Regions from separate parts of the Janthinobacterium longum genome, predicted to be linked through region 1. Evidence: predicted binding sites of a transcription regulator. Region 1 holds the regulator's gene; each other region holds the start of a gene.
The links. The regulator LexA, encoded in region 1, represses DNA repair genes until DNA is damaged. The targets are predictions, from matches to a motif close to ACTGTATNNNNATACAGT.

Region 1 (10,294 bases):
CGTGTTCGAATTCGTCTACCTGGCCCGTCCCGATTCCGTCATCGACGGTGCCTCGGTCTACGCCACGCGCCTGAAAATGGGTGAGTACCTGGCCGAAAAGATCCGCCGCGAACTGCCAGAAGGCGGCATCGACGTGGTCATGCCGATTCCCGACTCCTCGCGTCCGGCCGCCATCCAGCTGGCGCTGGCGCTCAATATCGAGTACCGCGAAGGCTTTATCAAGAACCGCTATATCGGCCGTACCTTCATCATGCCGGGCCAGGCGGCGCGCAAGAAATCCGTGCGCCAGAAGCTCAACGCGATTCCGTCCGAATTCAAGGATAAAGTCGTGCTGCTGGTCGATGACTCCATCGTGCGCGGCACCACCAGCCGCGAGATCGTGCAGATGGCGCGCGAAGCGGGCGCCAAAAAGGTGATTTTCGCCTCGGCCGCGCCACCGGTGATCTACCCGAATGTGTACGGCATCGACATGCCGACGCGCGACGAACTGATCGCCTACGGCCGCACCACCGAAGAAGTGTGCCGCGAAATCACGGCCGATTACCTGGTCTACCAGGATATCGACGACCTGAAGCAGGCGATTGCCGACGTCAACCCGGCCCTGACCAGCTTCGAAGCGTCGTGCTTCGACGGCGTCTACGTGACCGGCGACGTATCGCAGGACTACCTGGACCGCCTGGAATATGCGCGCCATAATCCCAAGGCGGCAGCGCCCGAAGATACGCCGCGTTCCCAGCTGAACCTGAACCTGGCGACCACCGAAGCATAAGTAACCAGCCCGGCCTGCGCCGGGCTTTTTTTCTCCGCGATCATGAACGATAAAAAAACCTACGGCTTTACCACCACCATCCTGCATAACGACCGCCGCAAGGGCATCGAACACGGCTCGCTGCACAAGCCCATGCATACCTCGGTGGCGTTTGGCTACAGCGACGCGCGCCAGTTGGCGTCGGTGTTCCAGGGCAAGGAGCCGGGCTTTCGCTATGGCCGACAGGGCAATCCGACTGTCTCCGCGCTGGAAGACAAGGTCAACCAGATGGAAGACGGCGTGGCGACCTTGTGCTTTGCTACCGGCATGGGCGCCATCGGCGCCGTGGTGCAGTCACTGCTGCGTGCGGGCGACCATGTTGTGTCGTCGGCCTTTTTGTTCGGCAATACCAACAGCCTGTGGCAGACGGTGACGAACCAGGGCATCGCCGTGTCGTTTGTCGACGCCACCGATGTCGCCAACGTGGCCGCCGCCATCACGCCGCAAACGCGCATTGTGTTCGTTGAAACCATCGCCAATCCGCGCACCCAGATCGCCGACCTGGCAAAGATCGGTGCGCTGTGCCGCGACAAAGGCATCCTGTATATCGTCGACAACACCATGACCACGCCTTATCTGTTCCGCCCGAAATCGGTCGGTGCAGGCTTGGTGGTCAATGCGTTGACCAAGTCGATCGGCGGCCACGGCAATGCCCTGGGCGGCAGCCTGACCGATACGGGCGTGTTCGACTGGACGCAGTACCCGAATATTTTCGAGAACTATAAAAAGGCAGCGCCGAAACAGTGGGGCATAGCCCAGATCCGCGCCAAGGCCCTGCGCGACTTCGGCGCCTCGCTGGGACCGGAAGCGGCGCACCATATCGCTGTCGGCGCCGAAACCATGGCCTTGCGCATGGACCGCACCTGTTCGAACGCGCTGGCGCTGGCCACCATGCTGCAGGCCGATCCACGCGTGGCAGCCGTGCATTATCCGGGCCTGGCTTCGCACCCGCAGCATGCGCTGGCGACTGAGCTGTTTCGCAGCTATGGTTCGCTGTTCAGCTTTGAATTGAAAGACGGTATCGACTGCTTCGATTACCTCAACCGTTTGAAGGTAGCGATTCCGGCGAGCAATCTGGGTGACACACGCACCCTGGTCATCCCGGTAGCGCATACCATCTTCTACGAGATGGGTGCCGAGCGCCGCGCCAGCATGGGCATCGCAGAATCGCTGATCCGCGTTTCGGTCGGCATCGAAGACGAAGCCGATCTGCTCGATGATTTCAAGAGCGCGCTGGAAGAGTAATCTCTCCGGCAATAAAAAGGGCCGTAACAGCGATGCTGTTGCGGCCCTTTGTTTTTCTTGTTAAATGGTAATGCCACCGTGCCTTCAGAAACCGTAGCGAGCAACGGATGCCCGAGAGTGGGCTGCGCAGCAGGTTTATGAGGGCGCGCTCACTCAGTGCCAGCTGCGCATCAGGCCGACCGCCAGGCCTTCGAGGACAAACTCGTCTTCGGGCGTCACGGTAATGACCTTGAAGTCGGGGTTTTCCGGCAGCAGTTCGATTAGGGTGCCGGTCTTCTTGTAGCGCTTGACGGTGACTTCATCGCCGATGCGGGCGACGACGATCTGGCCGTTCTTGGCGCTGTCGATCTTTTTCACGGCCAGCAGGTCGCCGTCCATGATGCCTGCGTCGCGCATCGACCAGCCGCGCACTTTCAGCAAAAAGTCGGGCTTGCCTGAAAACAGGGCCGGGTCGACGTTGTAGCTCGCTTCCAGGTTTTCCTGCGCCAGGATGGGCGAGCCGGCGGCCACGCGGCCGATCAGCGGCAGCGACATCAGCAGCGCGGCCGGCACTTTCGGCAGCGCCGGCTCGGCTGCAGAAGCACTCGCCGCCGCACCGATCAGGCGGATGCCGCGCGACGTGCCCGGCGAAATCTCGATGGCGCCCTTGCGGGCCAGGGCCTGCAAATGCTCTTCGGCCGCATTGGCCGATTTGAAACCCAATTCATTGGCGATTTCGGCGCGGGTCGGAGGAAAACCCGTGTTTTCAATCGCGTCCTTGATCAGGTTCAGGATTTGTTCTTGTCGTGCTGTCAGCTTGATCATGGATGGTGGGTGCATAGTAAAATGCTGTCTATATGAACAGTCTGTATTTTTGTACAGTATCGCCGACTATGCAAGCGACTTTCGGTGTTTTCCGCCGATTTCGATGGAAAAAAATCGTATGGCGCGCAAAAACGCTGTCGCAGGTGCCGTCGGGCGAGCGGCAGGGCAAGCAATGGTTGATCGGATTGCAAAAGGCGGTTATAATCTTCGGCTGACCTTCCCACACCCGTCTTGACGCCGGGGTGGGCGATTATCAATCCGACCTGAAGGAGTTTGCATGCGTCATTATGAAATAGTCTTTATCGTCCATCCGGACCAGAGCGAGCAAGTGCCCGCGATGATCGAACGCTACAAAGCCAGCGTAACCACCCGCGGCGGTTCGGTTCACCGCGTGGAAGATTGGGGCCGCCGTCAAATGGCTTACTCGATCCAGAAACTGCCTAAAGCACACTACATCTGCCTGAACATCGAATGCGACAACGAGACCCTGGTCGAGTTGGAAACAGCATTCAAATTCAATGATGCCGTGTTGCGTCACCTGACCGTTAAAATGAAGAAAGCTGAAACAGCTCCTTCGCCGATGATGAAATCGGTACAACGTGAAGATGCGGCCAAAAGCCACCGCACCGAAGCACCAGCAGCCGCTCCAGCCGCAGCAGCCTAATTGACCAGGATCGTGCGCTGAACCAGTTACAAGTTACCGCCATCATTGCCGAGCGCGAAATATTGCGCTACACCCCGGCAGGGTTGCCAATCGTGAATGCAGTATTGCAGCACAGTTCGCAGCAGATGGAAGCCGGTATTGCCCGTTTGACCGAGTTTGAACTTGCCGCGCTGGCCGCTGGCGAAATTTCAGGCCGGTTCAGCCAGGCAAGCTTGGGCGGGGTCTATCAGTTCACGGGTTTCCTGGCCAGAAAAAGCCGCAACAGCAAGAGTTTGGTGTTTCACATCATTGATTTTAGTGCAGTCACACTGACTAGCGCATTTACAGATACAGGAGCCTAGAATGGCATTCGGTAAAAAGTTCGACAAAAATAAGCTCAAGCTTAAAGAAAAACGCAAACAGCAAAATCCACTGTTCAAACGCAAGAAGTTCTGCCGCTTCACCGCAGCACACGTTGAACAAGTCGATTACAAAGACGTTGATACGCTGAAAGACTTCGTCCAGGAAAACGGCAAGATCATGCCAGCACGCCTGACCGGTACCAAAGCGCACTACCAGCGCCAGGTTGACACCGCAATCAAGCGCGCTCGCTTCCTCGCGCTGCTGCCATACACCGATCTGCACCACGCTTAATCGGTCAGATATTCCTGGAGAAGAACTATGCAAATCATTCTGTTAGAAAAAGTTGTCAACGTCGGTAACCTCGGCGAAGTCGTCAAAGTCAAAGACGGTTACGCACGTAACTTCCTGATCCCGCAACGCCTGGCCCGTCGTGCTACCGCTTCGGCGATCGCCGAATTCGAAGTCAAGCGCGCCGAACTGGAAAAAGCTGCTGCCGCCAAACTGGCCGCATCGCAAGCCCAGGGCGAAAAACTGAGCGGTCTGACCGTTCAAGTTGCTCAAAAAGCTGGTGTCGATGGCCGTCTGTTCGGTTCCGTCACCAACTTCGACATCGCCGAAGCGCTGACCAAGCAAGGTTTTGCTGTTGAAAAAGCACAAATCCGCATGCCTACCGGCCCTTTGAAAACTGTTGGCGAGCACAACGTTTCGGTTGCTCTGCACACCGACGTGGTAGTGGAAGTAGTGATCGCTGTCGTACCAGACGCAAACGCGTAAATCGTTTGCAGGCCTCGGCCTGCAGGCATTGCCGCAATAGAAAAAAGCCGGGTTCGCCCGGCTTTTTTGTGGCCTTTTTTTCGCTGATTTTCGGCCCTTTATTTTTGCCCGGACGCCGAAGCGGGTATAATTCGCGCCATGAACGCCCCCTCAGATCCACAAGTCGATTCCCTCCGCATACCGCCGCATTCGATCGAAGCAGAACAGTCCGTCATCGGTGGCCTGCTGCGCGATAATGCCGCGTATGACCGCATTGCCGATTTCATGCATGCGGATGATTTCTATCGCTATGACCATCGCATCATCTTCGAGCAAATCGTCAAGATGGTAAACGCCTCCAGGCCGGCCGATGTGATTACTGTTTTTGAAACCCTGACCCAGCTTGGCAAGGCCGACGACGTGGGCGGACTCGCCTATCTGAACGCGATGGCGCAGAACACGCCATCGGCTGCCAATATCCGCCGCTACGCCGAGATCGTGCGTGACCGCGGCGTGCTGCGCAAGCTGATCACCGTGGCCGACGATATTTCGGGCACGGCCTTCAGTCCGCAAGGCAAGGAAGTCAAGCAGATGCTTGACGAAGCCGAATCGAAGATCTTCGCGATCGCCGAAGAAGGTGCGCGTGGCGCCCAGGGCTGGACCGCGATCCAGCCCCTGCTGACGCAAGTGGTCGAGCGCATCGATGAACTCTACAGCCGTGACAACCAAAGTGAAATCACCGGCGTGCCGACCGGATTCATCGACCTTGATCGCATGACTTCCGGCCTGCAGCCGGGCGACCTGGTGATCGTGGCTGGCCGTCCGTCGATGGGCAAGACCGCGTTTTCCGTCAATATCGGCGAGAACGTGGCGATCGACAGCGGCTTGCCGGTGGCCGTTTTCTCGATGGAGATGGGCGGCGCCCAGCTGGCCATGCGTATGCTCGGTTCGGTTGGCCAGCTTGACCAGCACCGTCTGCGCACCGGTCGCCTGAATGACGAGGACTGGCCGCGCCTGACCAATGCCATCCAGAAGATGAACGACGCGCAGCTGTATATCGATGAAACGCCGGCGCTCAATTCCATCGAATTGCGCGCCCGCTCGCGCCGTTTGTCGCGCCAGTGCGGCAAGCTCGGCCTGATTATCGTCGACTACTTGCAGCTGATGTCGGCCAATAGCCCCGGCGACAACCGGGCGACCGAAATTTCCGAAATTTCACGTGGCCTGAAAGGGCTGGCAAAAGAACTCGGTTGCCCGGTGATTGCACTGTCCCAGCTGAACCGCTCGCTGGAACAGCGCCCGAACAAACGTCCGGTCATGTCGGACTTGCGCGAATCGGGCGCAATCGAGCAGGATGCCGACGTGATCCTGTTCATTTACCGCGACGAGGTCTACAACCCCGATTCGCCCGACAAGGGCACGGCCGAAATCATTATCGGCAAACAGCGTAACGGGCCTATCGGCAGCATCCGCCTTACTTTCATGGGGCAGTACACCAAATTTGGCAATTACAGTGGTGGCCTGGCGCTTTACCAGGGCGACTGATACATCAACACTGGCATTCCATCGGCCGCCCCGCATTACCGGGGCGGCTTTCTGCAGTAAATAACACGACGCTATGCTTAACGGAGAATGACATGTTTGGACGCTTGATGCCCACCGAGGGCAAGTTTTTTGAATTGTTTAACCAGCACGCGGAACTGTGCGTCAAGGGCGCAAAAGAGATGCTTGGCCTGATGACCAATTTCGACGACCTGGAAAACCGCGTGCATGCCATCGAGAGCATCGAGAAACAGGCCGACAAGGTGACGTACGCCACCGTGGAAATGCTGCACAAGACCTTCATCACGCCGATCGACCGCGACGACATTCACCAGCTGATCACGCGCCAGGACGACATCCTGGACCTGCTGGAAGACGCGGCGCAAACCGTATCCCTGTATGATCTGAAAGCCGTCACGCCGGAAGCCAAGCGCTTGGCCGAACTGGTGCTGGCCTGTACCGAAAAAGTGCGCGACGCCGTCGCCCTGCTGCACAATATGGACAATTCGCGCAAGATCGTTGCCATCTGCGAAGAGATCGACCGTCTGGAGTCGGACGCCGACCACGTGATGCGCGCCGCCATGTCCAAGCTGTTCCGCGACGAACCGGACGTGCGCACCCTGATCAAGATGAAGGCGATCTACGAGCTTCTGGAAACCGTGACCGACCGTTGCGAAGATGTGTCCAACATCATCGAAGGCATCATCGTCGAAAACGCGTAAGCGTTGGGCCTGTCCTGAACCAGAATCAGAAAAGAATCTACCAATGACCATACAAATCAGCATCTACGTGCTCGGCCTGTTGATCGCCCTGGCGCTGCTGTTTGACTTCATGAACGGCTTCCACGATGCCGCCAACGCGATCGCCACGGTGGTCTCGACGGGCGTATTGAAACCGCAGACTGCGGTTGCCATGGCTGCCACTTTCAATTTTGTTGCCATTTTCGTGTTTCACCAGCTGACCGTGGCTGCCACGGTGGGCAAGGGCACCATCGATCCGATGGTGATCGATCAGTATGTGATCTTCGGCGCGCTGATGGGCGCCATCGTCTGGAACTTATTTACCTGGTACTACGGCATACCTTCGTCGTCCTCGCATGCACTGATCGGTGGCCTGGTGGGCGCCGCTGTCGCCAAGTCCGGTACCGGCGCGCTGGTCGCGGCCGGTCTGTGGAAAACCGTCGCCTTTATCGTCATCGCACCGGTGCTGGGCTTTGTGTTCGGCTCGATCATGATGCTGATCGTATCGTGGATATTCGTGCGTTCGACGCCGCGCAAGGTCGACAAATGGTTTCGCCGCCTGCAGCTGGCTTCGGCTGCTGCCTACAGCCTGGGCCATGGCGGCAACGACGCGCAGAAAACCATCGGCATTATCTGGATGCTGCTGATTGCTGCCGGCCACTCCAGCGCGGCTGACGCCATGCCGCCACTGTGGGTCATCATCTCGTGCTATACGGCGATCAGCTTCGGCACCCTGTTCGGTGGCTGGCGCATCGTCAAGACCATGGGCCAGAAGATCACCAAGTTGAAACCGGTAGGCGGCTTCTGTGCAGAAACGGGCGGCGCCATCACGCTGTTCGTGTCGACCGCACTGGGCATCCCGGTGTCGACCACGCACACGATCACGGGCGCCATCGTTGGCGTCGGTTCGGCGCAAAAAATGTCGGCCGTGCGCTGGGGTGTGGCAGGCAATATCGTCTGGGCCTGGATTTTCACGATACCGGCGTCGGCTTTTGTGGCGGCAGTGGCCTGGTGGATCGGTCACCACATCATGTAATGCGATATCTTCGCAATTGAAAAAGGAGCCTTTCATTTCAGGCTCCTTTTTTTATCGCTCGATTTTTGATGCCTTTGCCTGTCGCCGCGCGTACACGATGCAAAACGCCACCAGCAGCACCAAAAACACAAATGGCGACGCGCCCAGTACGGCAAAGGTGGCGCCATAGCCGCAAGCACCTTCGGCAGCGCTGCCGAACCAGGAGCAGGGCAGCACGTTAAGGGCCAGGAAGCCGAGCACGGCGGTGGCCAGTGCGGCAAACAGGGCGAGGCAGGCAATCGTCAGCAGATTTTTCATGTGGCGGCACGGAAGCAGTTAAGAAAAAGGAGCCGCAGCTCCTTGATGGTGATTCTACTGGCCCCGTGGCCCTTTGTCGCCACCCTGGTGTTCCTTCAGTCCGTCATTCTGGCGTATCGCGCCTTTGTCCTGCTCGGCCTGTTGGCGGCTTTTGTTCGCTTCATGCTGGGCCTGCTGATCTTCGCGCTGCTGTTGTTCGCGCGCTTTATCGCTTTGCTGGGTCATGGTGCTCTCCTTGAGTAATGAAAGTTCATCATGCCCTTGTCCGCCAGCCGCTACCGTTCGTTATCCAACATACATCGGTCTAAGCCAGCGCCACCGTCATCCCCTCGGCCGCCAGGAACACCTGCAACGCGCCCAGCCGGCCGGTAAAGCGCGCCATCACGTCGGCAAACACGGCTTCCAGCTGCTCGTCGCTGCGGCCCGGTTCATGGTGGGTGCAATACAGCCGCTTGACGCCGCAGCGCACGGCCAGTTCAAGCGCGCCGTCGAAGGTGCCGTGGCCCCAGCCGCGCTTGGTTTCATATTCCTCGCGCGTGTACGAGCAGTCCATGATCAGGGCGTCAACGCCGGCAATCACCGCGTCGATGGCGGCCTGGCGCTGTGCGATGTGTCCTTGGCAGGTGGCGTGTGCGGGCGAGCCTTCAGTGTGCGGATTGTGGAACGGTTCATGGTCGCCGCTGAAAAACAGCGAAGCGCCGCCGGACTCGATGCGGTAGCCGAGGTTGATCACCGGATGATTCATTTCGGCATTCGTTACCACCGCATCGGCCACTTCGAAGCGCTCGCCGACGGCCACGGTGCGGTAGTCGATCTCGGCCGCCATGGCCGTTTCGCTGACGGGAAAATAGTTGTTCTGCAACTGCGTGGCCATCACGTGTTCGATGCCATTGCCGGCCGCGTCGGCCGCGCCATACAGGTGCACGCGGCTGCCGCGCATGAACAGCGGCGCGAACATGGGCAGGCCATGGATATGGTCCCAGTGGCTGTGGGTGATCAGGATGTGGGCAGTGGCCGGCCCCGGCGGCAGTGCGCGGCCAAGGGCAAAGATGCCGCTGCCGCCATCGAGTACCAGCAGGGCGTCGCTGGCCGTGCGTACTTCGATGCAGGTCGTGTTGCCGCCGTAGCGCACCGTATGCGGGCCGGGCGAAGGGATCGAACCGCGCACGCCCCTGAAGGTGAATTTCATCGCTGCCTTGTTATAGTGTAACGATTGTTGATTCTATTCTAATCGTCGTGCCCAAAACGGCATTTTTTTATAATTGTTGTGTTTCGGAAATCTATTTTCAGTTGTTGCCTTTTTGGAATGTACAGCTGACAGCTGGCAACGTTACACTAGTGCTTGTTGCCACTTTCCCATGCCCCCATCATGCTCCAGCTGCACCCCGAGCAAATTGCCCAGCGGCTCGACCAGCTGACTGAACTGAGCGTCGAACTGGGTCGTGGCGCGGCGGCCGGCATGCTGCACGGCGGCGATATCACACCCCTGCTCGAACGCATCGTGCTGGTCGCCAAGGACATGACGGGCGCCGACGGCGGCACCTTGTACCGTCCCGGCGCGGACGGGCGCAGCCTCGAATTTCATATCAGTATCAATGACAGCCTGGGGCTGCGCCAGGGCGCCAGCGCCGGCGTGGCCATCGGCGTGCCCGGCGTGGCGCTGTGGCAGGACGACGGCACTCCGAATCTTGGCTCGGTGGCGGCGTATGCGGCGCACCGCCGCGTTTCCGTCAATATCGACGATGTGTACCAGTCGGGTGAATTCAATTTTTCGGGCATGCGCGCGTTTGACGGCCACTATGGCTACCGTTCCACGTCCTTCCTGACGGTGCCGATGAGCGATCATGAAGGCGAGCTGATCGGCGTGCTGCAACTGATTAACGCCCAGGATCGCGAGACCGGTGCGGTACAGGCGTTTTCCGCCACCGACCAGCGCTTTATCGAGGCACTGGCGGCGCAGGCGGCCGTGGCGCTGACCAATCAATTGCTGCTGCGCCAGCTGGAACAATTGCTGGAGTCCCTGGTCAACCTGATCAATATCGGCATCGATGAAAAGTCGCCGT
Region 2 (10,294 bases), on a different contig from region 1:
TTTTTGCGCGGCGCAGCGGTCGATATTGTTCTGGAATGTCTCGCCCGACAGCGCAAACGTACGCTGCTTTTTTTGCGGCAGGCTTTCCGCGCCGCCACGGGTGCGCACAAGCAGATTGCGCTCGGCCAGCCAGGCGATATCGCGCCGTACGGTGGCCGGCGATGAATTGAGCCAGTCGACCAATTGATCGACGCTCGCCGTGGTGTGCTCGGCGAGTAACTTCAACAGCCCCTTGCGGCGTTTGTGATTGATCACTTTGTCTCCTCTTGAGTCCTCTCCTGCTGGCAGGGACGACTTCTTTATCGGTGAGCCAGCCTAAGCAGTTGAGCAATCCATGTCAACAATCAATCAATCAACATCGTGATTATTTGCTGATCGCGCAAATGCGTGATCAGGGTTCCGATCAACATGATGATTATTTGTGTTTCCCTCATCGTTTTGATTGCTTGTTGATTGACATGGTCAAGCCGCTGATTTCTACTGAGCGCTGCTGCCGCCAACTGCCCGCACACAGATGTGGTCATGGCACCGGGCACACATAACCAATAATGGAGACACTGTATGACCGCCACGATGGACACCAAATCGCCCGCGCCCATGGCCTCGCTGTGGGACGACGCGCACGCCGCAACCTTGAGCGAACCGGAGCTGCTGCTGTACCGCTCGAACCTGCTCGGCTCCGACATGCGCATCACCAACTTTGGCGGCGGAAATACCTCGGCCAAGATCACCATGACCGACCCGCTCACCGGAAGCGACACCGAAGTGCTGTGGGTAAAGGGTTCCGGCGGCGACTTGGGCAGCATCAAGCTCGACGGTTTTTCCACCTTGTACATGGACAAGCTCAATGCCCTGAAAAGCCGCTACCGTGGCCTGGCGCTGGAAGACGAAATGGTGGCGTATCTTCCGCATTGCACCTTCAACCTGAACCCGCGCGCGGCCAGCATCGATACCCCGCTGCACGCATATATCGCACGCAAGCATGTCGACCATATGCACCCGGACGCGGTGATCGCGATTGCCGCCTGCGCCAACAGCCGCGCGCTCACGCAAAAGATATTCGAAGGTGAACTGGGCTGGCTGCCATGGCAGCGGCCTGGCTACGACCTGGGTCTGAAACTGGAAGCGCTATCGCAGTCGCAGCCGAACTTGAAGGGTATTATCCTCGAAGGCCATGGCCTGTTTACCTGGGGCGATACGGCCAAGTCCTGCTATGAAATAACGCTGGCCATCATCAAGCGCGCCGAAGACTGGCTGGCTGCAAATACCAGGCAACCGGCCTTTGGCGGTGCGAAATCGGCGCCGCTGCCGGCAGCAGAACGCGCCGCGCTGGCGCAGCGGCTGATGCCTCTGCTGCGTGGCAAGATCAGCCAGCAGGAATACAAGCTGGGCCACTTCGACGACAGCGCCAACGTGCTTGATTTTGTTTGCAGCAACGACCTGCTGCCACTGGCCGCGCTGGGCACTTCCTGCCCCGATCATTTCCTGCGCACCAAGATCCGTCCGTTCGTGATCGACTTCGATCCCGCCAGCCCCGACTTCGACAAGCTCGTCGCCGGTCTCGACGATGCGCTAGCCGCTTACCGTGCCGACTATATCGCCTACTACACGCGCTGCAAGCACGACAACAGCCCGGCCGTGCGCGACGCCAACCCCATCATCTACCTGATCCCTGGCGTGGGCATGCTGTCGTTCGCCAAGGACAAGGCGACGGCGCGCATCGCCGGCGAGTTCTATGTCAATGCCATCAACGTGATGCGTGGCGCCAATGGCGTCGACACCTATGTCGGCTTGCCGGAACAGGAAGCGTTCGATATCGAATACTGGCTGCTCGAAGAAGCCAAGCTGCAGCGCATGCCGAAACCGAAAAGCCTGGCCGGGCGCATCGCGCTGGTGACGGGCGGCGCCGGCGGCATCGGCCAGGCCGTGGCGCGCCAGTTGCTGCAGGAAGGCGCGTGCGTGATGCTGACCGATATCGATGGCGGCGCCCTGGAAGAAGCCGAGCAGGCTCTGTTGAAGGTGGCGGGCCGCGACAATATCGCCACCGTGCGCGCCAATATCACGGCCGAGCATGAAGTCGAAGCGATCCTGAACGCGGCCGCGCTGCGCTTTGGTGGCGTCGATCTGCTGGTGTCGAACGCCGGCATCGCCTCGTCGGCGCCGGTGGAAGACACGACCCTGGAAATGTGGGAGCGCAACCAGTCGATTCTGGTGACCGGCTACTTCCTGGTCAGCCGCGCCGCCTTCCGCATCATGAAGCAGCAGCAACTCGGTGGCAGCATGGTGTACGTGGCCAGCAAGAATGGCCTGGTGGCCTCCGGTGGTGCCTCGGCCTACTGTACCGCCAAGGCGGCCGAGATTCATCTGGCGCGCTGCCTGGCACTGGAGGGCGCGCCGCACGGCATCCGCGTCAATGTCGTCAACCCCGACGCCGTGATCCGCGGTTCGCGCATATGGGACGGCAAGTGGAAAGAAGAGCGGGCCGCCTCGAACAAGATAGCCTCGGACGATATCGAGGAGTTCTATCGTCAGCGCAGCATGCTCAAACGCAGCGTGCTGCCGGAAGACATCGCCGAAGCCGTGTATTTCCTGTCCAGCGAAAAAGCGGCCAAGAGCACCGGCAATATCCTCAATGTCGACGCCGGCAATGCGGCCGCATTTACCCGATAATCAATACATATAAAAACATGACGCAGCCGGCCAATGCGCCGCGCTGCGCGCCAAGGAGACAAGATGAATACCATGATCGATAGCGGCCTGGTGGACGAACATAATGCCAAGCTGCAAGCCAACCTCGACGCCGACTACGCGGCATTGGCCGGCGTGCTGGAACGGCGCGGCCAGGACATTGAAAAACTGACGGCGCTGGCGCAGACCTTTGCCGTGGCCGTGCCCACCTGGGGCGCCGGTACCGGCGGCACGCGCTTTGCGCGCTTTCCCGGCGTGGGCGAACCGCGCAATATTTTTGAAAAGCTGGAAGACTGCGCCGTCATTAACCAGCTCACGCATGCCACGCCGGCCGTTTCGCCGCATTTTCCATGGGACAAGGTCAGCGACACGGCCGCCCTGCGCGAAATCGCCGAAGGCTACGGACTGGGCTTTGACGCCGTCAATTCCAACACATTTCAAGATCAACTGGGCCAGGCGCATACCTACAAGCACGGCAGCCTGACCTCGCAAAGTGCGGCGGTACGCGCGCAGGCGGTCGAGCACAATATCGAATGCATAGCACTGGGCCGCGCGCTCGGTTCGACTGCGCTGACGGTATGGGTCGGCGACGGCGCCAACTTTCCGGGCCAGCACAATCTGCGCGGCGCGCTGGAACGCTACCTGGACAGCATGCGCGATATCTACGGCGCCCTGCCCGCCGACTGGAACATTTTCATTGAACACAAGCTGTTCGAGCCGGCCTTCTACGCCACCACCATCGCCGACTGGGGCACCAGCTTTGCCTGCGCCACCGCGCTGGGACCAAAAGCCAAATGCCTTGTCGACCTGGGCCACCATGCGCCGAACACGAATATCGAAATGATCGTGGCGCGCCTGGCGCAGTTCGGCAAGTTGGGCGGCTTCCATTTCAACGACAGCAAATACGGCGACGACGACCTCGATTCGGGCAGCATCAACCCGTTCCAGTTGTTCCTGGTATTTAACGAACTGGCCGATGCGGCCGAGCGCGAAGGCAGCACCTTCAACCCGGCCTATATGCTGGACCAGTCGCACAATGTGACCGACCCGATTGAAAGCCTGATGAGCAGCGCGGTGGAAGTGCAGCGCGCCTTTATCCAGTCTGCACTGGTCGACCGCGCCGGCCTGCGCCATCTGCAGGAAAGCAACGACGTGCATGCGTCCGCGCAAGCCCTGAAGCAGGCCTTCCGTACTGACGTCAGCGCCATCCTGGCCATGGCGCGCCTGCGTTCGGGGGCGGCGATCGATCCGGTGGCCTGCTACCGCAGCACGGGCTACCGCGAGCAGCGCGGCGTGGCGCGTCCACCGAAAGCAGGTGCGAGCAGCAGCGGCATCGTATAGCACCTGACATAACCTACTGCGCGTCGCGCTTTGCGGCCTGCGATGCTCACTGCCTCGGCGGCCCCGTGCTCCAGCACAGCTGCGCTTCTCGGCCACAAATCGCTGCCGCTCGCTACGGTTCTGTCAGGCGCTATGAACTGCAGCGGCGGCATGCAGCTTCCAGGCATGCCGCCAAGCAAGCAGGTAAAATGCCCGGTACTGGCGCTGTGCTGCGCCGCTACCAGGCTACCGCATGTCTTCTTTCTCTCCCGGCGCCCTGCTGCGCAATCTGAAACCCGATAACTTCACGATCGCCCTGCTGGTGACCGTCGCGCTGGCCAGCTTGTTGCCATGCTCGGGCACCACCGCCGTGGTATTTGGCCATGTCACCACCGTCGCCATCGGCCTGTTGTTCTTCCTGCATGGCGCCAAGCTGTCGCGCGAAGCGGTGGTGGCCGGCGCCCTGCACTGGCGCTTGCACCTGCTGGTGCTGGCCAGCACCTTCATTTTGTTCCCCATCCTCGGCCTGGCGCTACGACCGCTGGCCCTGACCTTCCTCACGCCGGACCTGTACATGGGCATCTTGTTCCTGTGCGCCTTGCCGTCCACCGTGCAGTCGTCGATCGCCATGACCGCAATGGCGCGCGGCAACGTGCCTGCCGCCATCTGCAGCGCCTCGGCCTCGAACTTTATCGGCATTTTCCTGGCCCCCATCCTGGTCGGCCTGCTGGTGGCGAAAGGCGCGGAAAGCAAATCTTCGATTGATGCCGTGCTGTCGATCGTGATGCAATTGCTGCTGCCCTTCCTGGCCGGCCAGTTCCTGCGCCGCTGGATAGGCCGCTGGGTCGACCGTCATAAAGCCACCCTGAAATACGTCGACCAGGGTTCGATCCTGCTGGTGGTCTACACGGCCTTCAGCGAAGCCGTCAACGAAGGCATCTGGCACACGCTGTCGGTGGAAACCCTGGTGGCGCTGGGCCTGATCAGCCTGCTGCTGCTGGCACTGGTGCTGTGCCTCTCCACCTTTGTCAGCCGCCGCCTGGGTTTTTCCAAAGAAGACGAAATCGCCATCGTTTTTTGCGGCTCCAAGAAAAGCCTGGCCAGCGGCGTACCGATGGCCAAGGTGCTGTTCTCCACCCGTTCACTGGGCATGGTGATCCTGCCGCTGATGCTGTTTCACCAGATTCAATTGATGGTGTGTGCGGTGATTGCGCAGCGCTATGCGCGCAGGGAGGAGCCTCGGCAGATACCGGCGAGCACGCTGTAAGGCCCGCCGAAGGCAAGCTCGCCGATCTGAGAGTGCAGCTTAGTTCGCTTTTGGTATTTCAGCTACGGCCTGCACCGGCAACGGTGCTGCCGGTGCGATACTGACATCGCGCATCATGATGGTGGTCGTATTCGGATAGTCAAAGCCGGCGCCTGTGTTACGGTCGACAAGGTAGCCGATGCCGCCGCCGAGCAAAATATTGCCCCATACCGCGCCATTCGACTTCGATACCAGGGTCGAGTTACCGGCCAGATTCCCCTTTTTGCAATCGATGATCAGGTCGCCGGTACTCTTGTGTACCATGATGCTGCCCGGGCTGACGACGAACCAGTTGCCGGCATCATTGCTGAGATTGCAGCCAATACCTGATACTTCTGCGCTTTCATGAATGGTTTGAATCGACACAGGTTGAAATTTTTCACCAGCAACAGAGGCACAACCGGTTAATGCCAGCATGCCCAATAAAGTCGAGATTTTTTCATTTTTACCCCTTGTTTGTTATCATTTTTTGAATCTACAAGTGTAAATGGACATTGTGTATTTGACTATTAAAAAATTTTCACATAGAAATTTTTGTTTCTTTTTAGATGAAAAATGACAATAGTCGGCAAGCTAATCCTCAAGCCTGATGATGTATCAAACTTAATGCCTGCCGCAGCCCTTCGACTATCACCCGATACGCCTGCCGCTGCATCGCCTCATCGGGCGCCCGCAACACATACGAGGGGTGATACACGGTCACCACCCAGCGCCCATCATGCTGAATCGGCGTGCCGAGCAGCGGCGTCATGGTGGCCGCGCCATCCTGCAATATCGATTTCAGGGCCGTGCTGCCCAGCGCGACGACGACTTGCGGCTGGACGCTGGCCAGTTCCTGTTCCAGCCAGTCGTGGCAGGCGGCGATTTCGCGTTGTGCTGGTGTCTTGTGCAGGCGGCGCTTGCCGCGTGGTTCCCACTTGAAATGCTTGACGGCATTGGTCAGGTAGATGCTGTCGCGTGCAATGCCGGCTTCCTGCATGGCACGTTGGAGCACCGCGCCGGCCGGGCCGACAAACGGCAGGCCCGCCAGGTCTTCCTGGTCGCCCGGCTGTTCGCCGACCAGCATGATGGCCGCCTGCGCGGGACCGACGCCGGGCACGGCCTGGGTGGCGCTTTGCCACAGTTCGCAGCGGCGGCACTGGTCCAGCGTGGTGGACAGTTCGCGTACGGGCTGGGCGCGTTCGGGCGAGATCGGGATCATGGTGGCGCCACTGCGCTGGCCGACTGTGGCCGTCTGGCCGGTGCGGCGTTCGCCGTTGGCGGCACCACTGACCATAGCCGGCACAATGGCGCCTTCGGGCAGGTTTTTCCAGAAGCGTGACGGGATATGGCTGCGCAGCAGGTCGGCGTTCAGCCGCGCGGGGTTGAAGATGCTGCGGTAGTAGGTCAGCCACAGCGCTTCGCCGGCGTCGTCGATATCGGCCGGGCCGCGCATCAGGGCCGGGCCGGTGTGCAAGGTCTCGCCGTCCCACATCATGGTGGCGGTCGGCGTGGCGATCATCCAGCTGATATTGCCCATGCGGCGTGCAAAGTGGCGCGCCACTTGCGGCAGCACGTCGTGGGTTGGCTCGAACCAGGCCACAAAGCGCGGTGCGCCCTGCTCCTGCGGGCGTTCGCGGAAGCGCACATAGGCGTGCATGTCGTGTTCTTCGCGGCGCACTGCCTTGGCCATGCCGTGCAGGCGTGCGCCGTCGGGATCGGCCGGCGAGATCACGTCGTGCTGGCCCTGCTGCCAGCGCCACAGCACCTGGTACAGAAACGCCCAGCGATCAGCCACGTTGAAGCAGGCGGCGCTTTCCAGCAGTTCCACCAGTTGACGGGGCAGGCGCAGCGGCGGCGCACTGGTATCGGTCGCCTCTGCCATGGCAGCAAACAGGTCGCCGTCACCAAGCAGCGACTGCCATTGCACCGAGGCTGGCGCCACGCCTCGCGCGATCAGCTCGCGCGCCGCCGCGCGCCATTCGTCGAATGACTGCGCCAGCCTCACCACATCGTTCATGCCGCCTGCAGCTCCGGCCACAAATTCATCTGCTGCGGCGCTGCCGTCATGGCGCGGCGCAGGTTCTCGGAGGTGGTGGCGTCGCGCGCAGGAAAGTAGTCGGCCGTAATGATAAAGGGCGCGATTTTTTTCATGCTGCAGCGCAGGCGCGACAGGTCGGCGTAGCGTACTTGTCGCAGCTTGCGCAGGTCGACGATGCGCTGCGCATTGCGCAGGCCGATGCCTGGCACGCGCGCGATCATGTGCTGTGCGGCGCGGTTCAGGTCCATCGGAAAATGCTCGCGGTGCGCCAGCGCCCAGGCCAGTTTCGGGTCGATATCGAGCGCCAGGTTGCCGCCGGTGGCGGGCAACAGTTCACTGGCCTGGAAGCCGTAGCTGCGCAGCAAAAAATCGGCCTGGTACAAGCGGTGTTCGCGCAGCATCGGCGGCGGTGCCAGCGGCACGCTTTTCGGGCTGTCGGGGATAGGGCTGAAGGCCGAGTAATACACGCGCTTGAGCTTGTAGCTGCCGTACAGGGTCTCGGCCGTGTTGAGGATTTGCTGGTCATCGCTGGCGTCGGCGCCGACGATCATCTGCGTGCTCTGGCCGGCCGGCGCAAAGCGCGGCGACTTCGGTTCCTCGGCCTTTTCATCGAGCTTGCGGCGGATGTTCCCCATCGCCAGCTTGATGGTGTGCACGCTTTTTTCGGGTGCCAGCTTTTGCACGCTGTCTTGCGTCGGCAGTTCGATATTGACGCTGAGGCGGTCGGCATAGCGGCCGGCGGCGGCGATCAGGGCCGGGTCGGCATCGGGGATGGTTTTCAGATGGATATAGCCGCGGAACTGGTGCACCTCGCGCAGCTCGCGCGCCACTTGCACCAGCTGCTCCATCGTATAGTCGGCCGACTGGATAATGCCGGAACTGAGGAACAGGCCGTCGATGTAGTTGCGCAGGTAGAAGTCGGCCGTGAGCTTGACCACTTCGGCCACTGTAAAGCGGGCGCGCGGCACGTTCGAGCTGCGGCGGTTGACGCAGTACTGGCAGTCGTACAGGCAGTAATTGGTCAGCAGGATTTTCAGCAGCGAGACGCAGCGCCCGTCCGGCGTATAGCTGTGGCAGATGCCCATGCCCGTCGTGGCACCAAAGCCGTCCTTGCCAATCGAGTCGCGCCTGGGCGCACCGCTGCTGGCGCAGGAAGCATCGTACTTGGCCGCGTCGGCCAGGATTTCCAGCTTGTCCGTCAATTCCATGCTGCGCTCCGATATACTGTGTATTCATACAGTATATCAGGGAATGCATTGGGCGGCCGCTTGACCTGTGCAATGGCAGAGCGTTATATATCCATGTATATTACGCTGCTGTTGATTGTTTAATCCCAAGGATACGACCATGCGCCTGACCTCTCTTGCCCGCCTGCTGGGCACCGCCCTGCTGACCACTGCCGCTGGCTCTGCTCTGGCCGGCGAAGTGGTGGTGTCGGCCGCGGCCAGCCTGACGAACGCCTTCAAGGATGCGGCGCAAAGCTATGAGGCGCAGTATCCGGGCAGCAAGGTGTCGCTGAACTTTGCCGCCTCCGGCGTGTTGCTGCAGCAGATTATCAAGGGCGCGCCAGTCGACGTGTTTGCCTCGGCCGACCAGGAGACCATGGACATGGCGCAAAAACAGGGCCTGGTGTTGCCGGCCGAGCGCCATGATTTCGTCAGCAACAGCCTGGTGCTGATCGTGCCGTCGGACAGCAAACTGGCCATCAAAAACCTCCATGACCTGACGCAGAAAAGCGTGACGCGGGTGGCGCTCGCCAACCCGGCCAGCGTGCCGGTGGGCCGCTATGCGCAAGGCGCGCTGAAAAAGGCGAATCTGTGGGACAGCGTGCAGGCCAAGGCCATCAGTACGCAAAACGTGCGCCAGTCGCTCGATTACGTGGCGCGCGGCGAAGTCGACGCCGGCTTTGTCTACGGTACCGATGCGGCCATCATGAAAGACAAAGTCAAGGTGGTGTTCGAGGTGCCGTTGGCGTCGCCGGTGCGGTACCCGATCGCCATCATCAAGGGCAGCAGTAACGCCTTCGAGGCGCAGCGTTTTGTCAGCTACCTGCAGACGGCACCGGCGCAAGCCATACTCGCGCGCTTTGGATTCAAGCAAGCTGACGGTTTCAGGAAGCCCTAAGCGACGCCATGGAGATCGCCTGGACCGCGCTGGCCCTATCGCTGAAAGTGGCGGCATGGGCCACGGCGCTCAATCTGCTGCTGGGTATCGCTACCGGCTACCTGCTGGCGCGCACGCGCTTTGCCGGGCGCGAGCTGTTAGACGCCATCTTGACGTTGCCGATGGTGATGCCGCCCACGGTGCTGGGCTACTATCTGCTGGTGCTGCTGGGCCGGCGCGGCACTTTTGGTGTCTGGCTGCAGGAACACTTCGGCATCAACCTGATTTTTACCTGGCAGGGTGCCGTTATCGCCGCCACCATCGTTGCCTTTCCGCTGGTGTTCAAGCCGGCGCGCGCGGCGTTCGAAGCGGTCGATGGCCAGCTGGAACAGGCGGCGCGGGTGCTGGGTATTTCCGAAGTCGCCATTTTCTTTCGCGTCACCTTGCCGCTGGCCTGGCGTGGTATTTTGGCCGGCGTGCTGCTCGGTTTTGTGCGCGCTCTCGGTGAATTCGGCGCCACCCTGATGGTGGCCGGCAGCATCCCCGGCAAGACGCAGACCCTGTCAGTGGCCGTGTACGAGGCGGTGCAGGCGGGCCAGGACGATACCGCCAACACGCTGGTATTGATTACCTCCGCCGTGTGCATCGTGGTGCTGCTGGCGGCCGGCCGGCTGGCGCCCGGACGCATCGCTCACAAGTAAGCCCATGCAACTCGACCTCGACATCCGCGCCACCTTGCGCTCCGGCAAACGCAGTTTCGACCTGCACGTGCAATGCACGTCCGGCAGCCAGCGTATTGCCGTCTATGGCCCGTCCGGTGCCGGCAAGAGCATCACCCTGAAAGCGATTGCCGGCCT
Region 3 (10,294 bases), on a different contig from region 1:
CCGTCTCAATATCATCTACCTGCGCGACTATCGCCAGCTATGGCATTATTGGCCAGTGATCATGGTGCTTTTCGGCATCAACAAACTGGTGACGCCGGTCTCGGCCAAGCAGGTCCTGAGCGGCTTGTGGCTGATCTTTTTCGCCGCCTGGTGGTATGTGTCGTACGAAGAACTGTGGAACCTGAGTTTCTACAACAGCTGGCCCGCCCTGTTGATCGCCTGGGGCGCGGGCATGGTGCTCGAACCGCTGCTGAACAAACACTTCATGGCTTACCGGGAGTCCGAACATGAAAAATAAATCACCACTCGACTCGCCATCGCAGATCATCCTGGGCGTGCTGGTGATCGGCCTGGGGCTGGTGTTCCTGCTCGATAACCTCGGCTTGATCAGCGTGCGCCATACCTTCCGGTTCTGGCCCACCATCCTGATCATCTTCGGCCTGCTGAAAATCTCGCAAAGCCGTACCCGCTCCGGCTACGTGCTCGGTGGCGTGATGGTCTTGCTGGGCGTGACCTGGACCTTCCGTGCCATTGGCCTGTTCTATATCAGCTGGAACATGCTGTGGCCGCTCGTGATTATCGGCATCGGTATTGCCGTAGTGACCAAATCGCTGCCAGGTGCGCGGCAACGCCAGCGCCGCCGCCATTTCAGTCCGGCCGAGCCGTCGCGGCCGGTGCCACCGGTTGCGCCGGCGGCTGCCACCATGAGTGGCGTGTCGCTGGACAAGGATGCGCCAGCCAGCAGCCATGCCCAGAGCGCAGCCGGTGCCGAGCGCGACGATGACAGCATCATTGAGGTGTCCGCTATTCTTGGCGGCTTCGTGCGGCGCGTGTCGTCACAGCGCTTTCGTGGCGGCGACATCAATGTGATCATGGCTGGCTGCGAAATCGACCTGCGCCAGTCCTCGATCGAGGGCGAAGCCGTGCTCAATGTGTTCGCCTTGTGCGGCGGCATTACCATCAAGGTGCCGCCCGACTGGAGCGTGATCCTGCAAGGCACGCCCATCCTCGGTGGCTTCGAAGAAAAAACCATCGTGCCGCCGCACCAGCACAAGCGCCTGTATGTGAGCGGCTACGCCATCATGGGTGGCCTGGAAATTCGCAACTAGGCCAGGCTCCGGATGAGCGCAGCCCTGTCCAGACGGCGCACCGCCGTGGTGGCGTTGCTGGTATGCCTGGCGCTGGGCCTGGCGCTGGCGTTCGTGCTGTCGCGCGCGGCTCCCGTGCGCTGGAGCAACGCCGTGCTGCTGGTGGTGCCAGCCACCCTGGTGTACGCCATCGGCACGGGCTTTTCCACCTTCTACCTGTGTCGCGCCTATCCGCTCACTGGCCGCCATCCGGTGGCCATCCTTGGCGTGATGGCGGTGGCGGCCCTGTTTGCCGGCCTGTTGTGGGCGACCTTGCTGCAATTCATCAACAGCCTCAGCCTGCTGCCGGAAGTGCCCTGGCTGGGCGTGCCCCTCAGTCCTGGCTTGCTGCTGCTGTTCTTTGGCCTCGGTGTGTTGCTGTACTGGCTGGCCGGCGCCGTGCAGTATCTGCTGCTGGAATTCGTCCGCGCCAGGACGGCCGAGCAGCGCGGACTGGAAGCGCAATTGATGGCGCAGCAAGCCCAGCTGCGCATGCTGCGCACCCAGATCGACCCGCATTTTTTGTTCAACAGCCTGAACTCGATCAGTGCGCTGACGTCCATCAATCCGGCTGGCGCGCGCACCATGACGGTGGAACTGGCGAGTTTCTTCCGGCAAAGCCTGAGCCTGGAAGCGCACAAGCACATCACGCTGGCGCAGGAACTGGTGCTGATCCGCCATTTCCTGGCGATCGAGCAAGTGCGCTTCGGCCAGCGCTTGCGCGTAGAGGAAGCCATCGATGCGGCGGCGCTGGACTGTCTGTTGCCGCCGATGCTGATACAGCCACTGGTGGAAAATGCGGTCAAGCATGGCATTTGCGGCCTGACCGAGGGCGGCGTGATCGTGCTTGAAGCGCGGCGCGTGGGCAGCCTGTTGCTGCTGCAGGTGCGCAATCCGGTCGAGCAGGAACAGCTGTCGCCGCGCGGCAATGGCGTCGGGCTGGACAATGTACGCCAGCGCCTGCTGGGCGCCTACGGCCATCAAGCCAGCGTGCACTGGGCGTGCCAGGACGGCGGTTTTGAGGTGAGCATATCGATGCCGGCACAGACCGGTTCCACGGAGGAAGCGTAAATGCAAAGCAAGATGCGAGTGGCCATCGTCGACGATGAAATGCTGGCGCGGGCCGTGTTGCGCGAATACCTGGCGCGCCACGACGATATCGAGATCGTGGCCGAATGCGCGAATGGTTTTGAAGCGGTGAAAGCCATCGCCGAACTGGAGCCGGAACTGGTGTTTCTCGACATACAGATGCCGCGCCTGGACGGCTTTGAGGTGGCCGAGCTGATCGGCGCGAAAACCCGTTTGATTTTTGTGACTGCCTATGACCAGTATGCGCTCAGGGCCTTTGAATGCCATGCACTCGACTATTTATTGAAACCCTACAGCGAGCAACGCTTCGAGCAGGCGCTGGCCCATGCGCGCGCGCATCGCACGCCGGCGGCGGCCTTGCAGAGCGTCGTGCACGAGGCCGCCATACGGGCGGTACCGCTGTCGCGCGTGCTGATACGCGACGGCGCCAGGGTGCACGTGATTGCGGCCGCCAGCATCGCCTATGTCGAGGCGCAGGACGACTACGTCAGCATCTGTGCCGACGGCAAATGCTGGCTGAAAAGCCAGCGCCTGAGCGAGCTGGAAAGCCAGCTTGACCCTGCAACGTTCCTGCGCGTGCACAGGTCGTATCTGCTCAATATCGACGCCATCAGCCGCATTGAACCGGCCACCCGAGACAGCCATGTGGCGATCCTCGGCGACGGCACACGCATTCCGGTGAGCAAGTCAGGCTATCAAAAGCTCAGGCTGCTGGAGGGGTAGCACCGCGTTCGAGTTGCACATCCCACCAGGTGGGCATCAACTGGCGCACTTCCGGTCGCGCAAAACGGTCGTCGATCAGGTACACCACACCTTTGTCGGTCTGCGTGCGGATCACGCGGCCGGCTGCCTGCACCACCTTTTGCATGCCCGGATACAGATAGGTGTAGTCATAGCCGGCGCCAAAGATGTCGCCCATGCGCTGGCGTATCTGCTCATTGACCGGGTTGATCTGCGGCAGGCCCAAGGTGGCGATAAAGGCGCCGATCAGGCGCGCGCCCGGCAAGTCGATGCCTTCGCCAAACGCGCCACCGAGCACGGCAAAACCGATGCCGCGCGTTTCCAGCCCGAAGCGCCCCAGGAACTGCGTGCGCGCCGCGTCGTCCATGCGGCGTGGCTGCTGCCACACCGGTATGTCCGGGAAATGCTGGGCAAACAGGGTGGCCGTCTTTTCCATATAGTCAAAGCTGCTGAAAAACGCAAGGTAGTTGCCCGGTGCCGCCGCATATTGTTTCGCCATCAGCTGGACGATAGGCAGCAGGGAGGCGGCGCGGTGCTGGTAGCGCGTGGAAATATTGTCGGCCACGCGCACGGCCAGCTGCTCGGCCAGAAAGGGCGAGTCGACATCGACCCAGGCGGTGCCGGCTGGCATGCCGAGCGTGTCGTTATAGTAATTCCATGGGCTCAAGGTGGCGGAAAACAGGGCCGTGCTGTGGCTGGCCGCGAAGCGCGGCTTGAGGAAGGGTGCCGGCACGATATTGCGGATGCACACTGTCGAGCCGCTGGCCGTCTTGCTGACATCAAACAACGAATGGTCACCGAAGCTCTCGGCCAGGCGGTTGATCAGCAGCACGTCGAAATAAAAGCGCTGCAGGTCCTCGTCCAGCGAGGCCGCATGCTCGGCCATGTAGTCGCCGATGGCGGTGGCCACGCCTTGCAAGGCACCGAAGAACTTTTCCGGCAAGGCCGCATGTACCAGGTAGTCGTCGCTTTGTTCCTTGAGCAGGGCGTTCCACTGGCGGCTGAGGCGGTCGAGCGGTTTTTTCAACGGTTCGGGCGCGAACTTGCGCAGGCCTTTCAGCGCAATATGTTCCAGCTCGGCCGTGTACATGCCGCGTGCGCGCGACACCATATTGTGCGCTTCGTCGACCAGCACATTGACCTTCCAGTCATGCGCCAGGGTCATGCCGTAGAGCATGGCGCTGAGGTCGAAATAATAGTTGTAGTCGCCGATCACGACGTCGCTCCAGCGCGCCAGTTCCATGCCCAGGTAGTAGGGACACACGCCTTGCTGCAGGGCGATGGCGCGCACGGCTTCCTTGTCGAGTATCAGGCCGCTGGCCAGCGCCACTTCGCGCGCCAGCGGCAGGCGGTCGTAAAAACCGCGCGCCAGCGGGCACGACTCACTATGGCAAGCTTTGTCCGGGTGCTCGCAGGCGCTGCTTTTTGCGCTCAGTTCCAGCACCCGCAGCGGCAGCAGCGGCGCGCTGTTTTTCAGGATGGCGCAGGCGTCGAGCGCCATCTGCCGGCCCGGCACCTTGGCGGCTAGAAAGAACAGCTTGTCGAGACCGTGCGCTGCCGTGGCTTTCAACATCGGAAACAGACTGCCTACCGTCTTGCCGATGCCCGTCGGCGCTTGCGCCAGCAGGCAGCAGCCGCGGTTGCTGGCCTTGTACATGGCCTCGGCCAGCTGGCGCTGGCCCGGCCTGAAGCCGGCATGCGGAAAGGCCATCGCCGTCAGTTGAAGGTCGCGGCTGGCGCGGTGCGCCAGTTCCTGCCCGGCCCAGTCGATAAACAAGGTGCAATGCTGTTCAAAGAAGATGCGCAGCGCCTCAGCAGTGCATTCCTCGTGCAGTATGGTTTCCTTCTGGCTCGCGATATCGAAATACACCAGCGCCACGCGCAGCATAGCCAAATTCAAATGCTGGCACAGCAAGTGGCCATAGATGCGCGCCTGCGCCCAGTGCAGCTGGCGGTGGTTGGCCGGCATGGTGGACAGGTCGCCACGGTAGGTCTTGATTTCTTCCAGCTGGCGACGGGCCGGATCGTAGCCATCGGCGCGGCCGCGCACATGCAGCGGACCGAAGTCGCCGGCCAGGCTGACTTCACGCTGGTAATCGTCGTCGCGCCGGCCGGTCACGGTGGCGTGGCCTGCCATGCCTTCCTGGGCCGTGGGCGAGGGCGTGAAGCGCAGGTCCAAGTCGCCCACCTTGGCGGTGAATTCGCACAGGGCGCGCACGGCAATGGTGTATTTGTTCACGCCGCCACCGCCTGCGACCACTGCAGGTAGCACACGCTGACCGGCATCGCGTGCTGGGCGCAATAGGCGATCCAGCGCTGCTGGTTGTCCTGCAGGCGGTCGCCCGGGCCTTTCACTTCGATCATGCGGTAGCGCTGTTCGGCCGGCCAGAACTGGATCAGGTCGGGAAAGCCCGTGCGGTTACTTTTTATGTCGAGCAAGATGCGTTCAAACGCTTTTTTCAAATGTGCGGCCGGGATGCAGGCCAGGGCCAGCTCCAGTAGTTCGTGGTCCAACCCCTGCCAGCTGACAAACGGCGACACAATCCCGGCCTTGGCGGCATAGGTGGCGCGCACGCTGGCGCGGTAGTCGCCATTGTCGAGCTGCACCAGGCAGCTTGCAAAGTCGTCGAGCCGGCGCGCATGGAAGTCGGCGCTGTGCAGGTCGGCCGGTCCACGGTGAAACGGGTGGAAAAAAGCGCCAGGAATCGCCTTGAAAATCGCCGGCCAGCACAACAGGCCAAACAGGGAATTGATCAGGGTGTTTTCCACGTAATAGACCGGTGCGTCCTGCTGCATCAAGTGCTGTTGCACCACGCCTTCCACGTGGCAGCTTGGTTGGGGGAAGGGCAGCAGCAGGTCGATGCGCTCGACCGGTGCGGCAGGGGGGGACGCCTGTTTTGCATGGCCGAGTTTGCGCCGCAAGCGTGGCGCCATGCGCAGCAGCAACTGGCGCTCGGCCTCGCTTTCGGGCGCTTGCAGGGCGATCGACAAACGCTCGTAAGCGGCGCCCGGCTGTTCATCTTTTTCCAGTACGCGTATCGCCCGCCCACGCGCGCCAGGATAGCGGCAGTCGGCGTAGGCGCGGTAGGCGGCGGGCCAGTCCTGCGATTTCTCCAGCTGCTGCGCGATCTGGAATTGCAATTTATCACGGCGGCTGGCCAGCCAGGGGTTGTCGCTGACGGGCGCCAGCGCCGCCAGTTCCTGCAGCACGTCGCCGGGGGAGGCGGGCGCCAGCTCGTCGTTGAAGCGCTCGCGGCACTGATGCAGCACCTCGTAGTGGGCGATATCCTGGCGTGTGCGAAAGCCGCGCGAGGCGAGCGAAAATTCCACTTTTTCATACTGATAGACACCCAGGTCGGACAGCACGAATTCCGACCAGTCCTGGTGGTAATTGCCGAAATAAATCAGGCGCATCCGGTCGCACAAGGGTTGGTTGCAGATGCTGTAGAGCACGTCGTTTGACATCGGATGCCAGGCAGAGAACGGTTGCTCCCCGGCGTGCTGCTCACGCAATGCCTCCAGCTGTTCGGTCTTGCGCGCCGCTTTCAATGGGCCGCTCAAGGCAAACACCTGCTGGACTTCGGGTTTCAGCAGCAGATCGAACAATGTATCGATATCGATGGCCGGGTCCGCTACGACCCAGCCGGTGGCCAGCAGGGGCAGGGCGGCGGCGCGCGTATCGCCGATCTCGGCATAGTTGAGTTTGCTGGCGCGAAACAAACAGCCCTTGCGCATCACGAAGCGCACGAACAGCGCGCGCGAAGGCAGTGGCAGCTGGGCAAATTGTTCGATGAACTGCGTTTCTTCGTCACTGAGCAGATCGGCATAGCGCTCGCTGATCCAGTTCAGCACGCCCTGGAAGTTCTCCAGATAGTACAAGGGATTTTCCAGGACTCTCAACATGATGGGGCAGGCGGCTGTTTGATGTTACTTGGATATGGTTTTACTGTGTTTATATACAGTTTAAACCTTCGCCACTCGCTTGCCCAGCGATTTTGTGCAAACTGCGGATGCCGCCCTGCGCAGCCAGCCATTTTGCGCCACCGGCAGCGACAATCTTCAGCTTGCCGAGCTGTAAGCAAAATCTGGCCTGCTCAAAGGAACGATCTCGTTCTTCAGACTTTTCAGTTCCACATCGGTCAGCAAGCCGCGATGTGCTTCCGTCCTGCCCCTGGGAAGGGTAACTTCGTAGTCGACAATGTTGCGTGCCATCAGCGTTTGCAGCACCTGCTGCTGGCGCGGCGTCAGGTAGCCTGCATGCGTGCCCAGCATATTTTCCAGCTGCTCCCGGAATTGCTCGTCGCCGACGCCGTTATACGTATCCTGGTCTGCCATGGAGTCAAGCAGCATGCTGAAAATAAAGTCCTGCAGCGTATTGGCCATATAGTGCGTTTCGTTCTGGTCGTGCCACAGCAGTACGATGGGCACCTCGCCATCGGCCTGGCCAGAAGGGAAGAAGCAGTAGTGATCGCCAGCGCCCGTTTGCGCAAACGGAATGAACGTGAATGCCGGATCGATCTGGCGGTAATCGTCAGGCTCCTTCAATGCTGCGAGTTCCTGCGCAACAGCGTCGACATTAAGCAACTCGAAGTCGTCGGCAAACAGCAGCAGGGTCGGCCGGTCTTTCAAGGTGGGCAAGACGAGCTTTTGCCACTCTGGTCCGTATTCACCGACATTGAGCATGCCATCCTGCTCAAGCTGCTTGTACAGGGGAGGGAAGGAAAAGCCATGCTGGCTTTCTATTTCGGTCAAGGTCATGTGTATCCTGTCGATAAGTTGTAAATTGATTAAAGCATGATAGTTGGTCTACGCAACATGGTGCGCCATATAGCAAGGTCACGGCGTTCCCGCCGCGGCTAATTAATAAACATTTTCATTTACTTATTTAATGTAACTCCGTATTCTTGCCACATATACCTTGTCAAGAAAATCTGTCGCATGAAAAATATCGTCCTGATTACCGCTGCCTGCATGCTGGGCTTGCTGTCGACCATCGGCGCGTCCCTGCCGTATCCCATCTTGCCACCGCTGTTCGCGGCCGAGGCGCCGAATGCTTTCAATAATTTTCTTGGCTTGCCATCGAAACTGCTGTTCGGCCTGGCGCTGACCATCAATCCGCTGGGCCTGCTGATCGGTTCGGCCTTGCTGGGGCCGCTGTCCGACCGCTACGGCCGTCGACCCCTGCTGATGCGCACGGCTGTTGGCGCCGCCATCGGCCATGCGATCACCGCCTGGGCGCTGGTGATCCAGTCTTATCCGCTGTTTATCGTTGCGCGGTTTATCACCGGCCTGCTCGAAGGCAATGGCGCCGTGGCGCGCGCCATGCTGGCCGACCAGTTGCAAGGCCCGCTGCGCCTGCGCGCCATGTCGTGGCTGAACGGCGCTTTTTACCTGGGCTGGCTGGTGGGGCCTATCCTGGCCGGCGCCACGTTGGCGTGGGGCGTGACGGTGCCGTTCTGGATCGCCGCCGGCGCGCTGATGCTGGTGGCCGTGCTGGTGGCCATCGGCTTGCCGCGCGAAACGCCATCGCTGCTGACGACCTCGTGGTGGCAGGTGGCGCGCGACCGCCATTCGCTCAATCTGTTGCGCCACGAAGAGCTGCGTACCTTGTTCATCGTGCAACTGGCCCTGACTTGCGGCGTGGCCAGCTTCTATGAATTTTATCCGCTGTGGCTGGTGGAAACAGCGCACTACAACGCGCAGGCGATTGCCTGGGTGAATGTGGGTCTGTGCGGCACCATGACCATCACGTCGCTGCTGGCAGGCGGACCCAGCCGTCATGCGCCGCTGCTGCGTGCCGGCTGGTACGCCTGCGCCGTGGCGCTGGCAATCGCCATCCTGGCGATGGGCAATATCTGGGTCGGCATCACCGCCATCGTGCTGTTCGGCATCCCCAACGCGCTGTACAACACGGTGCTGCAAGGCTGGTGCGCCGAGCGTTTCAGCACACATGGACAGGGCGCCGTGATGGGCTTGCTGTCGACTACCTTTTGCATCGCCAATATCATTGTTGCTTTGGTCGGGTCGCTGCTGATCCTGCTCGACACGCGGCTGGTGCTGGTGGTGGGCGCCCTGTGCGCTGCCTGGTCGGCCTGGCGCATGCATGGCTGGCGCCGGCATTTGCATGCAGCCGATGCGGCGTCCTTGAAGGTGGCTGCGTGAGCACATCCGAACAGACACTGTTCCTGCTGAAAATGCGCGGCCCGCAGACGGCGCAGCAACTGGCAGCCTTGCTCGATGTGACCTCGATGGGCGCGCGGCGCCAGCTGGAAGCGGCGTATGGCAAGGGGCTGGTAGCCTTCGAGGACGTGGCCGACAAGGTGGGCCGGCCTTCGCGGCGCTGGTCGCTGACTGACGCCGGCCACGCGCGCTTTCCCGACCGCCATGCCGCCCTGACCCTGGAATTGATTAGCCAGGTGCAGCAGTTGTTCGGCGACGAGGGCATGGACAAATTGATCGCCGCGCGCGAGGCCAGCAGCGAAGCGGCCTACCGCGCACGCATCGACGAAGGCGCGCCGCTGGCCGACAGGGTGGCCAGCCTGGCCATGGTGCGCGATGGAGAAGGTTATATGGCCGATGCCGCGCCGCAGCCTGACGGCAGCGTGTTGCTGGTGGAAAACCATTGTCCGATCTGTGCGGCAGCGACTGCCTGCCAGAAATTGTGCCGCTCGGAACTGGCGATTTTCCAGCGCGTGCTGGGGGATGATTGTACTGTGGAACGCAGCGAGTATCTGCTGGAAGGGGGCAGGCGGTGTGTGTATCGGATCGTGCCGATAGCAGCCGCTCCCCAAGGAAGCGGCCACAGGATATAACGCTTATTTCTTCGGCGCCTTTGCCGCTTTCGGCGTCACTTTTTCAGATGCTTCCTGCATCCCGGCCGTCGCCTTGTCCGACGCCTGCGCTACCTGGGCCGAGGCCTTGGCTATCTGTTCTTCCACGGTTTTCACGGCCTGCTGGGTGGCTTTGGTGACTTGCTCGTAGCCGAGGAAGGCGTTGTCGATGGCGGCCTTGACGATGGCGACGGCGTTTTCCGAGCCGGGCGGCACGTTTTTCGTCACGTCGTAGATCAGGGCGCTCAGGTTGCTTTTGGCTTCGGCCACATGGGCTTCGGCGGCGGTGGTGAACTCGGTGTGGATGTCCTTGATGATGGCATCGAGCTGCTGCTTGTAGGCCTTGGCGCCGGCCACGCCGGGCTGCAGCTGGGCGGCGGCGGCCGCCATTGCCGCTTTCGGATCCTTGGCCTGGCTGATTTCCTTGCCGGCCGCGATGCTGTCCTCCATGCCGGATTTGGCGGTGGCCATATTCAATGCCAGCACTTGCTCCACGCCCTGCACCGC

Region 2: ACQ4WM_RS19005 (putative DNA modification/repair radical SAM protein) is a predicted target of LexA. The motif match lies at 8,558-8,575, and genes of this name have one in related genera.
Region 3: ACQ4WM_RS17415 (VRR-NUC domain-containing protein) is a predicted target of LexA. The motif match lies at 6,903-6,920, and genes of this name have one in related genera.

The regions. Positions count from the first base shown of each region.
Region 1 is NZ_JBNYXQ010000001.1:1,123,417-1,133,710, reverse strand. Features, by position in the region: gene purF (amidophosphoribosyltransferase) at 1-769, shown strand, start outside; gene ACQ4WM_RS05150 (cystathionine gamma-synthase family protein) at 812-2,053, shown strand; gene lexA (transcriptional repressor LexA) at 2,207-2,857, opposite strand; gene ACQ4WM_RS05140 (hypothetical protein) at 2,890-3,072, shown strand; gene rpsF (30S ribosomal protein S6) at 3,135-3,521, shown strand; gene priB (primosomal replication protein N) at 3,539-3,862, shown strand; gene rpsR (30S ribosomal protein S18) at 3,864-4,154, shown strand; gene rplI (50S ribosomal protein L9) at 4,182-4,637, shown strand; gene ACQ4WM_RS05115 (replicative DNA helicase) at 4,776-6,161, shown strand; gene ACQ4WM_RS05110 (DUF47 domain-containing protein) at 6,254-6,880, shown strand; gene ACQ4WM_RS05105 (inorganic phosphate transporter) at 6,924-7,934, shown strand; gene ACQ4WM_RS05100 (hypothetical protein) at 7,986-8,231, opposite strand; gene ACQ4WM_RS05095 (hypothetical protein) at 8,277-8,474, shown strand; gene ACQ4WM_RS05090 (MBL fold metallo-hydrolase) at 8,536-9,420, opposite strand; gene ACQ4WM_RS05085 (HD domain-containing phosphohydrolase) at 9,601-10,294, shown strand, end outside.
Region 2 is NZ_JBNYXQ010000008.1:62,481-72,774, reverse strand. Features, by position in the region: gene ACQ4WM_RS19040 (DeoR/GlpR family DNA-binding transcription regulator) at 1-255, opposite strand, end outside; gene ACQ4WM_RS19035 (hypothetical protein) at 345-524, opposite strand; gene ACQ4WM_RS19030 (bifunctional rhamnulose-1-phosphate aldolase/short-chain dehydrogenase) at 562-2,670, shown strand; gene rhaI (L-rhamnose catabolism isomerase) at 2,734-4,029, shown strand; gene ACQ4WM_RS19020 (bile acid:sodium symporter family protein) at 4,262-5,275, shown strand; gene ACQ4WM_RS19015 (hypothetical protein) at 5,315-5,731, opposite strand; gene ACQ4WM_RS19010 (UdgX family uracil-DNA binding protein) at 5,895-7,313, opposite strand; gene ACQ4WM_RS19005 (putative DNA modification/repair radical SAM protein) at 7,310-8,542, opposite strand; gene modA (molybdate ABC transporter substrate-binding protein) at 8,682-9,458, shown strand; gene modB (molybdate ABC transporter permease subunit) at 9,467-10,138, shown strand; gene ACQ4WM_RS18990 (ABC transporter ATP-binding protein) at 10,143-10,294, shown strand, end outside.
Region 3 is NZ_JBNYXQ010000006.1:294,301-304,594, forward strand. Features, by position in the region: gene ACQ4WM_RS17390 (LiaI-LiaF-like domain-containing protein) at 1-298, shown strand, start outside; gene ACQ4WM_RS17395 (LiaF transmembrane domain-containing protein) at 288-1,109, shown strand; gene ACQ4WM_RS17400 (sensor histidine kinase) at 1,122-2,198, shown strand; gene ACQ4WM_RS17405 (LytR/AlgR family response regulator transcription factor) at 2,211-2,939, shown strand; gene ACQ4WM_RS17410 (ATP-dependent DNA helicase) at 2,920-5,196, opposite strand; gene ACQ4WM_RS17415 (VRR-NUC domain-containing protein) at 5,193-6,860, opposite strand; gene ACQ4WM_RS17420 (SMI1/KNR4 family protein) at 7,017-7,715, opposite strand; gene ACQ4WM_RS17425 (MFS transporter) at 7,896-9,119, shown strand; gene ACQ4WM_RS17430 (helix-turn-helix transcriptional regulator) at 9,116-9,769, shown strand; gene phaP (TIGR01841 family phasin) at 9,773-10,294, opposite strand, start outside.